2 regions of the Paenibacillus sp. sg306046 genome follow, and region 2 is predicted to be linked to the other one. Evidence: a T-box and tRNA genes for the amino acid it is inferred to sense, from the RefSeq annotation. Region 2 holds a T-box; the other holds one or more tRNA genes.

Region 1 (7,387 bases), on a different contig from region 2:
GATACAAAAGGCATTGCATTGCCCGTCACCCACAAATAAGCGTGCCGTGACAAGGCCAGCGCGGCATGCAAGCCGCCAAGCGGTCCACGGTTCGGAAAAAAATCGGTAATAATCCGTACCGTACGCGGAACATGCTCCAGATAAAGCCGCGGCTCCTCCGTTACAATAATGATCTCTCCGCACAGCTTGCCCATTTCCCCAATCTGGCGTTCCAGCACCGTCTCTGAGGCGAGCGGCAACAAATCCGCGGAAGTACCGCGAATCGTCCGTTTCGTGCCTCCCGCCAAAATAACTCCGGTCAGCATCCGTACTCACTTCCTCCGTCAAAGGTGAACTCTAGCCCCAACTATACACCTTCCTGCCACATTTGCATGTTAGTTAGATCACACTTGCCGGCCGTTCAACGCCGCTTGTGATTTGCATCACATCGCATGACGCTCTGATCCGGTATGGTAGAAGGAACAAATCACAGACAAAGACTCGCAAATCGGGCAGGAGGAACCAATCATGCGACATAGCGAGCAGCCTGAGCTGCATGTTTCCAATACAGAATGCTTCTCGGAAACGAATTTGCTCAAAATTCAGGATATCATGTACGAGTTGAAAGCCGAAGCAGGGAGCCATTTGTTCTGGGAGGGCGATCCGGCCGATCGGCTCTATTTCTTGAAGCAGGGCCGGATTCGGATGACAAAAAGCAATGATGAGGGTAAAAATTACATTTTATATATTTATAACAAAGGCGATTTGTTCGGTCAGGTCGATCCGTTTCAAAATTCGGTAAACAGCTTCAATGCCGAGGTGACCGAGGACAGCACGATCGGTGTCATTCAACAGAAGGACCTTGAGGTGCTGCTGTGGCAGCATGGCGATCTGGCTGTTGAATTTATGAAATGGATGGGCTTGATGCACCGGATGACCCAGACGAAATTCCGCGATTTGATGATGTTCGGCAAGCCGGGCGCGCTCTGCTCCACCCTGATCCGGCTCTGCCACACATATGGCAAGGAGCAGCAGGGCGAAATTTTAATTACAAAAAAATTCACTAACAGCGAGCTGGCCGACATGATCGGCGCAACCCGCGAAAGCGTGAACCGCATGCTGGCGGATCTGAAAAAATCCGGCATTTTGTCGATGCATAACAACCTCATTCTGATTCACAAGCTGGAGGAGCTGCGTACGATCTGCCAATGTGAAAACTGCCCGAAGGACATGTGCCGTATTTAGAAGCGAGTCAGCATCGAGATCGGAAAGCTTGCCTCCGGATCATCCCCCAGCCGTCCCCAGGCCATGATACCGTTCAAATATTCGACCTCGAATGGAAGCTGAACGCCATCAACCTTATACAAGCCTGGCCCGAACTCAGCAGGGTCGAGCAAATAAGCTTGCGCCGTATACAGCTTACGCTCGGCCACTGCCCGCTGGCTGGCAAATCCGGCCTGCTCCAGCTCCGCGCGCGCTTGACGAACCTCCTGCTCCAGCTCTGCTTTGTTCATGACGCCATACCGTTTCTTCATGTGAACCCGTCCCCTTCTGCTATGCCGTATTTTTGCCCAATCCGATCCATCTAAAGTCCTGCCGAAAGTCTAGTATAAACCACATAGCTAGTGTCGAATTGCCGTTTTTTTACGCGCTAGATATGTCACCTTATGTAACATTTTTTTGGTCGAAATTAACAGAGAAGAGTGCTATACTTGACTTATCCGATTCATTATAAGGAGGTATATCCACAATGACTACGGAACTTCTCTTTCAGAACAAGAAAATACCTGTCAGCTTCATCTCCAGCGATCAGAAAGCGATTCCCCAGTTAATTAACGTGCTTGAACGAAACTCTTCCTTGACTACCGCAGCCGTTCCGTCCGAACTTCAAGTGATCGACCGCATCGAAATTATTGGCAACAACGCCGTCTTGCATAGCAAGGATACCGACATCTGCATCGAGCTTCCGCTTTACTAGGCCTGAATTCCTGAATTGTTAAGTGAAAATAAGGACAAAGATTGCTATCAGCGCGTAAGTAGGCTATAGTTAGTCATGTACTAATATTTTCCTAACAATTACGGATGCGAGGTTTGTTCGATGAGCCAGCAAACTAATAAACGAAGCTTTTTCCGACTTCACTTGCCCCAATTGCTAGGTGCCGAGCTTAAAATTATCGGTACGGATTGGGTAGACACAACTGTCAAACTGCATAAAGCCGCCATTATCGACCTGAGTGCGGGAGGCGCACGTTTTTATACGCAAGCTCCACTTCCGGAGCAGCTCGGATTACTTGCTGAGCTCAAATTCAATTGCCTGGGCAAGGAGCTGCGGCCGTATGGCGTCATCGTTCGCGCTTGCCAACCGGAACCGGGCCACTTCGAGTACAGCCTGCAATTTTCGCTGGATGATATCGACACTTCGGAGCTGGCCGGCACGCTTAACCAATTTGCAATTCGTTTGCGCAAGGTGACGCCGATGCCTAGCTGCAGCTTCCTGACGGCAGAGGAAGAGATGGACTTCCGCCCGCTCTCAGCGTGCCTTGCCTGATAACCCGACACTAAGATAACGTTTTCCCGAATCCGCTTGCCCGATCCAGCTTCTGAACTGCTGCTGATCGGGCTTTATTTTGTCATACAAGTCCTTTAATCCGACAACCGCAGCCTCCATCCCGTATTTGCCAAATACCTCGAATAAAAAGCGGGTCCGTTCTTCATCCGTCTTGTGTTCATAAAGCTCATCCGCAATCCAGCCGTGTTCTTCATTCAGCACAATCATATCCGTCCACACCGTAATCCGGCCATCCGGCTTCAGCAAGGACAACAGCAGCTTATTGTAGTTGCCTATCAGCGCATTGCGCAAATAAACCAGCGCATCGAGGATGTTGCGAACCTCTCCTTCGGTGAACCGGGACATGTGCGGATGAAATTGCAAAAGCGCATCCGGATAAAACAAAGGCGTATGCACCCCGGAGGACATAACGAACGAAAACGTCTTTTTCAAATGCGGCACCGCTTCATAGCGCTTGACCTGGAATACCGCATCCCGGATAAAAGCCGCAAGCTCCGCAGCCGACGCCTCACGCAGCAGCAGTTCCTCGAACTCTTCATAAAACGACAGCTGATCGAGGCACGTATAATCCACGCGTGTAAGCGAACGCAAGCGCTGCTGGGCAATACCTCCTACCGATTCCAGCCATTCTTCCAGCATATTGTCTTCGGTATCCAATACGGTCACCTGCTGGAAATGCTTGGCCAGCTCCGGCAAATCGACATCCCCATGATTGCCTGCTCCCAGTACAACCGCTTTCTCCGGCTGCGGCAGCAGCGCAAGCGAATCATGCACAAGCCTCCGCACATGATACCGATGAGTTCCGAATTCATGCTCTCCCCAATCCAGCTCCTCCTCCGGCTGCGGCATCAGCTCCTGCGCCTCTGGCTGCGTCGACAGCTGCGGCTGGGACTGCTGGAATTTCCATTGCCAATCCTTCATCACAAGTCCTCCATCCCATCATCCATATAAGTTCTGGAGCTATTATAGCATACCGGGCAGCATGAAACCTACGGCGCACTGCAAGCCGTTCATTGCGAATATTTCTTTATTGAAACATAACACGATACGGAACCGTATGATAAATGAAGGAGCTGATGACCATGCTTTTCTTTTATTTTGCCTTTATGGCAATCGCGGTTTTAAATATTATATTTCCCAAGTTTGGCTGGTATCTCCGATATGGCTGGATGGTCAAGGGAGAATCGGAGCCCAGCGACGCATTTATATGGATGAGCCGGATCAGCAGCATCATTGTGCTCGTTGTTTTTCTGGTTACGTTGGCTGGAGGGTTTTTGGGGTGAGTGCGGCAGAGCCGGGGCACTACGATGAACATGGAAATCACATGGATTATGAGCACCCACATTGGGGGGGCTTCACGGTCACCATTCCTAAAGCATACTAACAAGGACCGCTCACACTGTGATATGCTTCCCTTTAAGTAGACAGGTTTAATAAATAAACCGACTACTTGGAGGGGAGTCTTCCATTTGAAGAAAATGGATGAATATATAGGAAAAACATGATTACCTTTGTGACTGAGTCATCCGGGCTTTCTATCCTATTCCGATGAGCAATTTTCGCTGCCCCTCTCTGCGCTAGTCAATTTGATTGTCTCCTGTCCCATAGGGACATTATCTCAGAACAGTTATGGAATGACATTATCACAGAACAACGACAAAATGATTGTAATGTATTGACAAGGTATAGCTTTCTTGTTATTATATGAAATACATTAATACTTATCTTGACTTGTTAGCTCAGCTGGGAGAGCACCATCTTGACAGGGTGGGGGTCAGTGGTTCGAGCCCACTACAGGTCATACAGAAAAAACCTTGAGGAATCAAGGGTTTTTCTTTTTTTAGAGGTTTCTTTCAGCTCAAATACAAGCTGCGTTCAGTCCCGTGGTCAAGAATTGGTCAAGATTGCTTTTTCAGCATATAAAAGGTCATTTTCTGCTCATACGCATCCAATAAAGAAGCTTACTCCTAATGCTGAGTGAGCTTCTTTATAATTTTCTTTTAAAATCGCGAATATAAGAGTCCGTTTCAATCGATTTGATGGAGAGCATTTCCAAGATACGATCTTGCCTTTCTTGGCCTTCAATCAGTTCTTTGAAGTTTTCTTTGATCTGTTGAATGTTTCTTTCCACGCTTTCTGATTTTTCTTCTAATGATCTTACGCGGCCGTTCATTTCTCCTACCAGCTTAATTAAAGTTCCGAGCATTTCTTCCATCCGATTCAATTGATTGTTTTCCATAGAATCACAACCTTTACTTTGATAATTAATTATACCACATCGTTATGGACAAACATACCTCATCTACCGAATAGCAGCTTACCGAAATTACTCGCTGTTTCCTTCTGCATGCTGGAAAGCAAATAACTATAAGTATCGAGAGCCAGTCTTACTGTAGCATGGCCCAGCCGTTCGGAAACAATCTTGGGATTGTCACCTTGAAGTAGAAGTAAGGTAGCGAGTATGTCTCATGGAATGGAATTTGATTTTCTTAACTCCGGCTAAATACACGACGTATATTGCTCTTGTTCGTTGGTGTCCCATTTACTGTACAAACCACTCCTGGCTCTGCTTCCCTTTTTTCTTTATCAATAATTCGTTTATGTTTGGCTAAGCGATTAATCGTTTCTTCCGGCAAATTAATGGATCGGGTGCCAGCTCTTGTTTTTGTATAAGGCAACAACCCTTTTCCGTCACTGCTGAGAGATTGAGTAATTCTGATACAATGATTCACGAAATTGACGTAATCAAATAATTCTAATTCTAGCTGATGAAGGCTCTGGAAGGTCATCTGCTTCACAAACTCTGTTTTCATAATCTTATAGGTAGCTTCAGCCACAGCGTTGTCGTACGGACAGCTTTTCATACTTAGTGATCGACCGATTTCAAACGTCTCCAGGAGCTCGTCCATCTTCTGATTTTTGAACTCGCTACCACAGTCGGTATGAAACCACTGAATCTGTTGTAGATCACTCTTAACGGTCGCGAAGGCACGAGTAAATAGAGCAGCGTCCTTGTTCGGACCTGCACTCTGGTCAATGATTTCTCGATTAAACAGAGCCACCAGCACACAAATGTAATGCCATCGGTTCTGGACTTTCACATACGTCAAATCACTGACGACGAAGCGTTTAGCTTCCGTTTGATCAAACTCTCTCTTCAGAACATTGGCCGTCGTCGCTTCGTTACAGGACGATTTCTGGGGCTTATATTGTGCCACCGTGTAAGTGGAAACGAGCCCTTTCTCTTTCATGATGCGGCTAATGCGGCGTCTAGAGACGATGAATCCGCGCTCGTGAAGCTTCGCTTTAATCTTGCGTGTGCCGTAGGCTTTTCGATTCTTGAAAAGATATCCATAATAGCTTCCGTGACTTCATCTTCAGCGGCTCGTTCTTGGCCTTCGTAATAAAATGTACTTCTCGAGATTTGCAGGACGAAAGCACATTGCTGATACCGAGTATTATCACGTTTTTTTTGGATGATAGCTACTTTCGTCCCATGATCAGCGCGGCTTGCTTTAAACTATCCATCTCCATCTTCAGACGCTGATTCTCTTTTCGTAAAGCAATCAGCTCCTCTTCTTCTGACGAGCGATTGTCCTTCTCCTTGAAGGAGCCCGTTGTCTGAGCTTGGCTGATCCAGCGGTCTAAAGCAGAAGCTGTGAGGTCATATTCCTCCACAATCGCTGCTCTGGTCTTGCCATTTTTATAGAGCTGCACCATCTGCTTTTTGAATTCGGTTGTAAACGTGCGTCTTTGCTTTTTAGGCATTGTAGAGATCCGCTCCTTAGCATGATAGGTTTATTCTACAAGCCCTTATTTTTTTCTGTCCAACTTAGTGTAGACGATCCAGTATCCACCTTTCGAGATAAACTGCTTTCGTTGTCTTTTCACATACACGTTAGAAAATCATTCCCCCAAGTTCTTTAGCTCCTCCCCCTACAAGCCTGTAACAATATGCAAAAATTGATCTAAAAAGGCATCTAACACTGCCGCCAACATAAAACCACCTCCAAAGTTGTCCCTACATCTTATGATGTAGCAGGACTCCTTTGAAGGTGGTTTAATTTGTCTGACGTGAGGACGTCAGTCCCCTGGGAGCGGACGTTCCTTCTTATTCTCGTTCAATTCAGTTCATAAACTTCAAGGTTTGCAGCGTGCGCTTCAGCATGACTGCAGCTTGTGCGCGTGTTGCATGGTCTTGTGCTGCGAATGTCGAATCGGAGGTGCCTTGGATGATTCCCGCAGCCAAGGCTTGAGCCGCAGCATCCTTAGACCAGCTTGAGATACCTGCATGATCTGCAAATTTCTCCAGCGATTGCGCATTCGCTTGAATCTCTTTGCCGCCAAGCTTCAGCGCCCGGACGATCATCGTCACCATCTGCTCGCGGGTGATGTTAGCGTTCGGCTGGAAGCTGCCATCCTCAAATCCGCTGATCAGATTTGCTTTCTGAGCCGCTCCCACGGCTCCAGAGAACCAGTCGGCGACAGCCACATCGCTGAATCCGGACGCCTTCACTTCATCCAGACCCAATGCCCGAACCAGCAGTGCCGCAAATTCCGCGCGGGTAATTTGTTGATTCGGCGCAAACTGCGAGGCCGATACGCCGTTGACAATCAATTTGCTGGCTAGCGTCTCGACATCGGTTTTCGCCCAGTGACCAGCAAGATCGGCGAAAGTCTTCGGATTGTCGATAACGGTGTAGATGCTGTTGCCTTGACGCAGAAGCGTGGCTTCATTGCCATTGAACACCGTCGGTACCGGTGTATAGTCTTGCGTATCAGGGTTGTACAGCACCCCTGCAGCCGTCTGAGGATTAACAGCGTTAGGCAGCGTGAATG
Region 2 (7,387 bases):
GGATAAACTTCAAGCGCCGATGCGGATTGTCCAGCAGCTCCATCAGCTTCGCCATCCGTTCCAGGCCAAGCCTGATGCCGGTCAGCGGGATAAACCGCACAATCCAATCGACAGCCTCGCGCGCGGTGCGGAACGGCGCCTCCGCCGCTGCGCCGCCTGCCGCTTCTTCAATGGTCATCCCAGGCTCACCCTTTCAGCTCGGCGATGCGCGCCGTTACTTTATCGCGCTTGTCGGCGTAATCCGCCAGCTTCGCCTTTTCCTCGTCGATGACTTTGGCCGGAGCTTTCGCAACGAAGCCTTCGTTCGACAGCTTTTTCTCGATGCGCTCCACTTCGCCATGCAGCGTCTTCAGTTCCTTCTCCAGGCGCGTTATTTCCTGGGCAATGTCGATTAATCCCGCCAGCGGCAGGAACAGCTCCGCTCCGGTTACGATTCCGGTCATCGCCTTGTCCGGCGCAGCGAGCGCCGCGTCGATCACCAGGCTGGACGTGTTGCTGAAGCGCCGCACATACTCCTCATTGCGCTGTAAAATGTCAAGAGCCTCGGCGTCGGTCGGCTTCACCTGCAGCTCGATTTTTTTGCTCATCGGCACGTTGACCTCGGCTCGGATGTTGCGGACCGTCCGGATAATTTCCATCAGCAGCTCCATCTCGCGTACCGCTGCCTGCGCTTCAAACGCCGTATCATACGTTGGCCATGCCGCGAGCATGATCGTCTCGCCCTCATGCGGGAGATGCTGCCAAATTTCTTCACTAATAAACGGCATAAACGGATGCAGCAGCCGCTGGGTGCGATCCAGCACGTAGGCCAGCACCGATTGCGTCGTTTTCTTGGCTGTCTCGTCGTTGCCGTACAACGACAGCTTGCTGAACTCGATATACCAGTCGCACAGATCGTCCCAGATGAAATTGTACAGAAGCCGTCCGGTTTCACCGAATTCGTACACATCCATCAGACGGGTCACATCGCGGATCGTTTCGTTCAAGCGGTGCAAAATCCAGCGGTCAGCCGTGCCCAGCTTGCCGCTCAGGTCGATATCCTCGTAGCGGAAGCCTTGCAGATTCATCAGCGCAAACCGCGACGCATTCCAGATTTTATTGGCGAAGTTACGCGCCTGCTCGACCTTCTCCCAACGGAACCGTAAATCCTGCCCCGGCGTCGAGCCGGTGGACAGCATAAACCGCATCGCGTCAGCGCCGTATTTCTCGATAACCTCGAATGGATCGACGCCGTTGCCGAGCGATTTGGACATTTTGCGCCCTTCGGCGTCACGCACCAAGCCATGAATCAGCAGATCCTTGAACGGCACTTGGCCTGTCAATTCCAGCGAGCTGAAAATCATCCGCGACACCCAGAAGCCGATGATATCATACCCGGTCACCAGCAGGCTGTTCGGGAAATAACGCGCCAGATCGTCGCTTTCCTCCGGCCAGCCCATCGTCGTGAACGGCCACAGCGCCGAGCTGAACCACGTATCCAGCACGTCATTGTCCTGACGCAGCTGTGCGCCCGAGCAATGCGAGCACGTTGTCACATCGTGGACAGACACCGTCAGCTCGCCGCAATCGTCGCAATACCAGGCCGGAATACGATGTCCCCACCACAGCTGGCGGGAAATACACCAGTCACGGATGTTTTCCATCCAGTGCATATACGATTTCTCGAAGCGGTCCGGCACAAAGTTGACGCCCTCGCCCGCCTTCTGCACGTCCACCGCGCGCTGAGCGAGCGGCTTCATGCTTACGAACCATTGCGTGGACAAATACGGCTCTACGACAGCTCCGCTGCGCTCACTGTGGCCCACCTGATGCACATGCTCCTCGACTTTGAGCAGCACGCCCTGCTCCTTGAGATCGGCCACAATTTGCTTGCGGCACTCGAACCGGTCGAGTCCCTCGTACGGCCCGGCCTGGTCGTTCATTTTGCCGGATTCGTCCATGACCAGCACCTGCGGCAAATGATGACGACTGCCCACCTCGAAGTCATTCGGATCGTGCGCCGGCGTAATTTTGACCGCGCCGCTGCCGAACTCCTTCTCGACATACTCGTCGCCCACGATCGGAATTTCGCGGCCGATGATCGGCAGCACCAGCGTTTTGCCAATCAGATGCTTGTAGCGCTCATCCTCCGGATGGACAGCTACCGCCGTATCTCCGAGCATCGTCTCCGGACGCGTCGTCGCCACCACAATGTGCTCGTCGCTATCCTTCACCGGGTATTGCAGATGGTACAATGCGCCCTGTACTTCCTTATATTCGACCTCGATATCCGACAACGCCGTGCGGGCAGCCGGGTCCCAGTTAATGATCCGTTTGCCGCGATAAATCAAGCCTTCGTTATACCGGCGCACGAACACCTCGCGAACCGCCTTGGACAAGCCTTCATCCAGCGTGAACCGCTCGCGGGAATAATCCAGCGACAAGCCCATCTTGGCCCATTGTGCGCGAATCGTCTCGGCGTAGTGGTCCTTCCACTCCCATACCTTCTCCAGAAACTTCTCGCGGCCGAGATCGTAGCGGGTCAGCCCTTCCTCGCGCAGCTTCTGCTCGACGCGGGTCTGGGTCGCAATTCCGGCATGGTCCGTGCCCGGCAGCCAAAGCGCGTCATACCCTTGCATCCGCTTGAAGCGAGTCATGATGTCCTGCAGCGTGCTATCCAGCGCATGGCCGATATGCAGCATGCCCGTTACATTTGGCGGCGGAATCACGATGCTGTACGGCTCGGCGTCCGACCGTTGTCCTGCTTGAAAGTATTGACCCTCCAGCCAGAAGTCATACCATTTTTTCTCACTTTCCTTCGGGTCGTACGTTGTCGGCATGGACGTTTCCGGCGCCGTTTGTTTGTTCTCTTCCATCCTGTATCACTCCTTTGGCAAAATTAGAAAAGCTTCGGATCGAAGCACTTTCGATAAAGAGACATACGTGTTTGGGCGGCAGCTTTTCTTGCGACTAGTGAATCGTTCAGCTTCGCTGAAAACTCTTTATCCCGCATCCCACGCTGTTCCTCCAAAAACTTGCACGAAAAAAAGCCTGTCGCCGCAAAGGACGAAGGCTTACGCTTCCGTGGTACCACCTTTATTCCGCATACAAGGTAGCACGAACAACGGGCATATCCCGTCAACCTGCGTGCATGCGGCTCTTGGACAGATAACGGCTGTGACCGGCCGAATCTAAGCGCTGCGCTTTCAATCCGGCAACTCCGGGGCGACTTCAACAGGTACGTCCTGCAGAACCTCTCAGCTTCCAGCCGGTTCTACTCTCTGAAGGGTTCGCTGCCTACTACTCCCTTTCCACGTTATTGCATCATCTTATGCGTTCTATGATAAACAATCCCGGAGTGAGAGTCAATATAAGCGTGGGCGGTGCGGTGCTGTTGACCTTTTTTGATCTATGCTTCCCTGTAAATCTGTTCAAGTTATCCCCGCATTCGAATCGGTACTGCTGTATCGAAGTGGAGGGGGTTCCATCCGGCCTCCCCCCGCAAAGTAGTAGCTTCCCTATTTCTTATTGGAATAGGGGTGTTTGCATTTCAATGATTTGTCAAATGAAAACGGGGGCTAACTAAACAATGGACTTGGAAAAGCAGCAAAGAATTTTGTAATTTTCTAAAAACATCTATTAACCCTGACGGTACTTCGCGCGGCACACTTAGGCGGATTTTTCGCCGATAGACCCGTTAACCCTATCACAAGTAGGGCGAAAAATTTTGTTGTGGGTATGGTGAGGGAATGCTTTGGAATAAGTGTTTTGAGACCCCTAAGGCAACAGGTTTTTGGGGTCTTTCTTTTGAGAAGAATCGACACAAAGACGACCATTTATAGACCAAGCCAGCACCAAAACAAGTATTGCGAGAATAAATTCAATCCAAAAAACCGTTTGTAGACCGGCAACCATGCTTTGTGTTTTCTCATGCATTGCAGTGGGATCGAGCGAATGGTGAAGATAACGATCGGCTCCGGATGACATGATGCCGATGAACAATGCGATGCCAATTCCCCCAGCAATCTGTTGGAGCGTATTGTATATGGCTGTGCCATGGGGGACCAGATGACGCGGAAGTTGATTCAATCCTGTTGTCTGAGCCGGCATGACGACGAACGATATGCCTAAGAATAAGAGGACATGATTGAATAGAACGGAACCTTTCGTAGTATCACTGTCGATGCCGGCAAATTGCCATAACGATATGGCGATCAAGAGCAATCCGGGCACTATGACGAATCTCGGCCCGAATTTATCGAATAATTTTCCCGTCACCGGCATCATCATTGCGTTTAAAATGCAGCCTGGCATCAGAAGTAAACCTGTCGCGAATGCTGTCAACTGCATCACATCCTGCATATAGATCGGCAGCAATGTCGTGGTGGCGAATAGAACCATCATCAGGACTACTATCAATACCGCAACCAAAGAAAAAGTGGGATGCCGGAATACTGAAAGATCAATCAAAGGCTCTTTGATCTTGAACTGCCTCCATACAAGCAAGAGCAAGAAAAGGCTGCCTATGGCAATCAAACTGTAGCTCCCGGGACCAGCCGAGACACCAGTCTGGCTGAAACCGTAGGTAACACAACCAAACCCGACGGTTGACATAACAATGGACAAAAGATCGACCCTTGGCTTGGTTATTTCTGTAACATTCTTTAAGTAAATGAATGCATAAATAATCGAAAACAATGCGACAGGAATCACCATGTAGAACAGCCATCGCCAGTCTAAGGTATCGATAACCAACCCCGACAAAGCTGGCCCGATGACAGGGGCGACCATGATGACAAGCCCCATGAGACCCATGGCAGCCCCCCTGCGTTCTGGAGGATAGAGGGCAAGAATCGTATTCATCATCAACGGGATCAATAATCCTGTCCCGCAAGCCTGAAAAACCCTGCCCATCAGCAAGATTTCGAATCCAGGGGATACTGCACACAAGCAGGTACCGGCTAAAAATAACGCCATCGCAGACATAAACATCTGGCGAGTCGTGAACCATTGCTGCAGCAATGCGGTCACCGGCACCAGTACGCCGATCACGAGCATATAACCCGTCGATAACCATTGTATGGTCGAAGCAGCAACGTTGAATTCCCGCATCAATCCAGGAAATGCATTGGTAAGTAAATTTTCGTTAAGAAATGCAACAAATGCACCGATGAGTAGAGCGGCTAACATCGCCCCTCTCTTAAATCCACTTGCATCGTGAACCTGCTCGTTCATCTTCTCCCCCCCGAATGTTCTTTTCGTTCTGTTGTTTGTATATCCCATATTGCCCAGTCGGCCTGAGAACATTTTACAAGAAGCTGGCTGAATTGGAAAAAGCGAAATGGCTCTTCATACTCGGAAATCCATTCATATTTCGAAACCATCAGGGGGAATCCCCCGCTATGTCGCTCAATTGCACATTATCTCTTGACAGGATGAGCTTTGGGGATTATGATAACGTGCCGCTTAACTCAACAAGGCAAATAAATTAAAAAGGCCGACTTTTCGTAGCGCCTTGGCACCGAATCGTCAGCCTGTCGTGCAGATTATCACACCATCACTTTCTAACAAGGAATAAAAATTGTCGCGGTCTTCGTTATCAAATTTGCCAAGCGTCAGTACTTTAACAACAAATTCATGTCTACCATACATGTCTATTTCCTCACCATACCTATTGTAGAGCGCGATCATATTGCCATCCCGATTCAATTCCATGTAACCGTAACATTTTGCTTCAAGCGCTTCACCGTAAAAGAGCGTAAAATTGATTTTGTCCACTCGCAATAAAACAGGCCGAGATCAAGATTTCAATCCACGCTCCCCTACGAGGAGCGACTTTATTCCTGGTTCTCCGGATTTGGAGTCTTGGTTATTTCTATCCACGCTCCCCTACGGAGAGCGACGGTGGCAGGTTTACCCGTCTCGACCTCGCAATCGACATTTCAATCCACGCTCCCCTGCGAGGAGCGACCAGATGTTATTCTCGATCAGCGGCATTTCGACGTTGTTTCAATCCACGCTCCCCTGCGAGGAGCGACAGCACCCCCTGAGAAGCCTTGCCCAGCAAGGCTTCTCAGGCCCAAAAGTGCGAATCGTCAAAATTGGTCTCTTTTCAGTAGCTAATTTTGCCCGAAATCGCCCAAAACCCTTGCTGCGCCTGAGGTGCGAATCTCCCGGGAATTTCATGGGCGCTTGGGGTTCGCACCTGTAATAGCTACAGGTAGTTTATCCCAATTGCTGAGCAAGCGCAACCGCTGCGGCCGACCTCCCCTCGCCCAACGCCAAAAAAAACCGGAGCAGCCACAATCAGGCCGTCCGGGTTAAAGCCTGCGCTCGCGGGATATGCGGCAAACGCATCGCATCCCCCGAGACGTCACCGCGTTGACCTTATTCAGCACGTTCAACGCGGAATATATACAATCTGGCCGGCAGCCAGTTCACTGTCGCCCAGCCGGTTGTACAAAATAATTTCACGCGGATTCAGCTCATATTTCTTGGCGATCGTCTCCAGCGTGTCCTCCTTCTGTACGATGACAAGTCGGACCTTCTTAAATTCCTGCTGTTCGCCGCGTCGTGCCAGCAGCAGATTACGCCACTCGCCCTTCTTGATTTGTGCGGCCTCGGCCGCAGCCTGAGCCTGTGCGGCTTCCTCGGCGGCTCGCGCCTCGGACTTGGACGCGCTGTAGTTAATCAGGGAAGCCAGCCCGAACGCGCTGCTTTTGCTCGGAGCGGCAGGCGCCGTGGCTGCCGGAGACTCTTCCTTCGCGCCTTTAGACTTTTTGCTGCCGAAGCCGACCTTCAGCTCCTTCTTGTCATCCTCCGGGGCAGCGTTCGGCTCAGGCTCATGCTGCGGCTGCCAGTCATTAGCCGCGTTCTCTGCGGGTGCAGCCGCCGCAGGCGGAGCAGGCGCGACTTGCTCCGGCTCCGGCGTCGTCTCTTCCGCAGCGATCGGCTGCGGCTGCGACTCCTCGTGGCGGTTGCCATATTCGTTCGCCGGGTCCGCCTCCGGCACCTGAAAAGCCGCCTGCCCCTGCGTTTCCTCACGCTGCCCAAGCTGCGAATCCTCGCGCCGCCTGCTCTGCGCTTCCGCAATGTACGCGTCCTGGCGCAAATCCGCAGCTTCGTGTACAAATACAACCTCTTCCTGCGGCTCGCGCCAGGCGCTTTCCTGCTCATCGACAAAGCTGGACATTTCCAGACCATTCAGCGAAAGCACGCCGGTAATGTTCAGGCTGCGAGGCGAAAGCAGATCGACGTCGAAGTTTTCGATTTCAACCGAAATTTCCTCCACGCGGGTTACACGGTTCATCGGCAATGTAATCTCTACAGGGATCAGATGCTCCAGCCGCTGGCCCTCGCGCTGCTGCTCATCCACATAGCTCCCGGTCAGCAACAAGTTGCCCCGCAG

Evidence for each region. The T-box of region 2 lies ahead of AC6ROY_RS13305 (valine--tRNA ligase). A T-box ahead of a tRNA ligase gene usually reads a tRNA of that ligase, here a tRNA-Val.
Region 1: it encodes a tRNA-Val, which carries the amino acid that the T-box ahead of AC6ROY_RS13305 (valine--tRNA ligase) is inferred to sense. The anticodon was not compared.

The regions. Positions count from the first base shown of each region.
Region 1 covers NZ_JCAMRT010000023.1:38,460-45,846, reverse strand. Annotated here, with positions in the region: gene mobA (molybdenum cofactor guanylyltransferase) at 1-305, opposite strand, end outside; gene AC6ROY_RS20600 (Crp/Fnr family transcriptional regulator) at 508-1,224, shown strand; gene AC6ROY_RS20595 (DUF1811 family protein) at 1,221-1,514, opposite strand; gene AC6ROY_RS20590 (hypothetical protein) at 1,730-1,957, shown strand; gene AC6ROY_RS20585 (PilZ domain-containing protein) at 2,078-2,527, shown strand; gene AC6ROY_RS20580 (hypothetical protein) at 2,510-3,469, opposite strand; gene AC6ROY_RS20575 (hypothetical protein) at 3,531-3,932, shown strand; tRNA gene AC6ROY_RS20570 (tRNA-Val) at 4,277-4,349, shown strand; gene AC6ROY_RS20565 (hypothetical protein) at 4,536-4,787, opposite strand; partial or broken gene AC6ROY_RS20560 (transposase) at 5,248-6,316, opposite strand; gene AC6ROY_RS20555 (pectinesterase family protein) at 6,675-7,387, opposite strand, start outside.
Region 2 covers NZ_JCAMRT010000011.1:114,459-121,845, reverse strand. Annotated here, with positions in the region: gene AC6ROY_RS13310 (bifunctional folylpolyglutamate synthase/dihydrofolate synthase) at 1-178, opposite strand, end outside; gene AC6ROY_RS13305 (valine--tRNA ligase) at 186-2,855, opposite strand; T-box leader at 3,039-3,302, opposite strand; gene AC6ROY_RS13300 (MDR family MFS transporter) at 3,757-5,214, opposite strand; gene AC6ROY_RS13295 (hypothetical protein) at 5,509-5,763, opposite strand; gene AC6ROY_RS13290 (LysM peptidoglycan-binding domain-containing protein) at 6,380-7,387, opposite strand, start outside.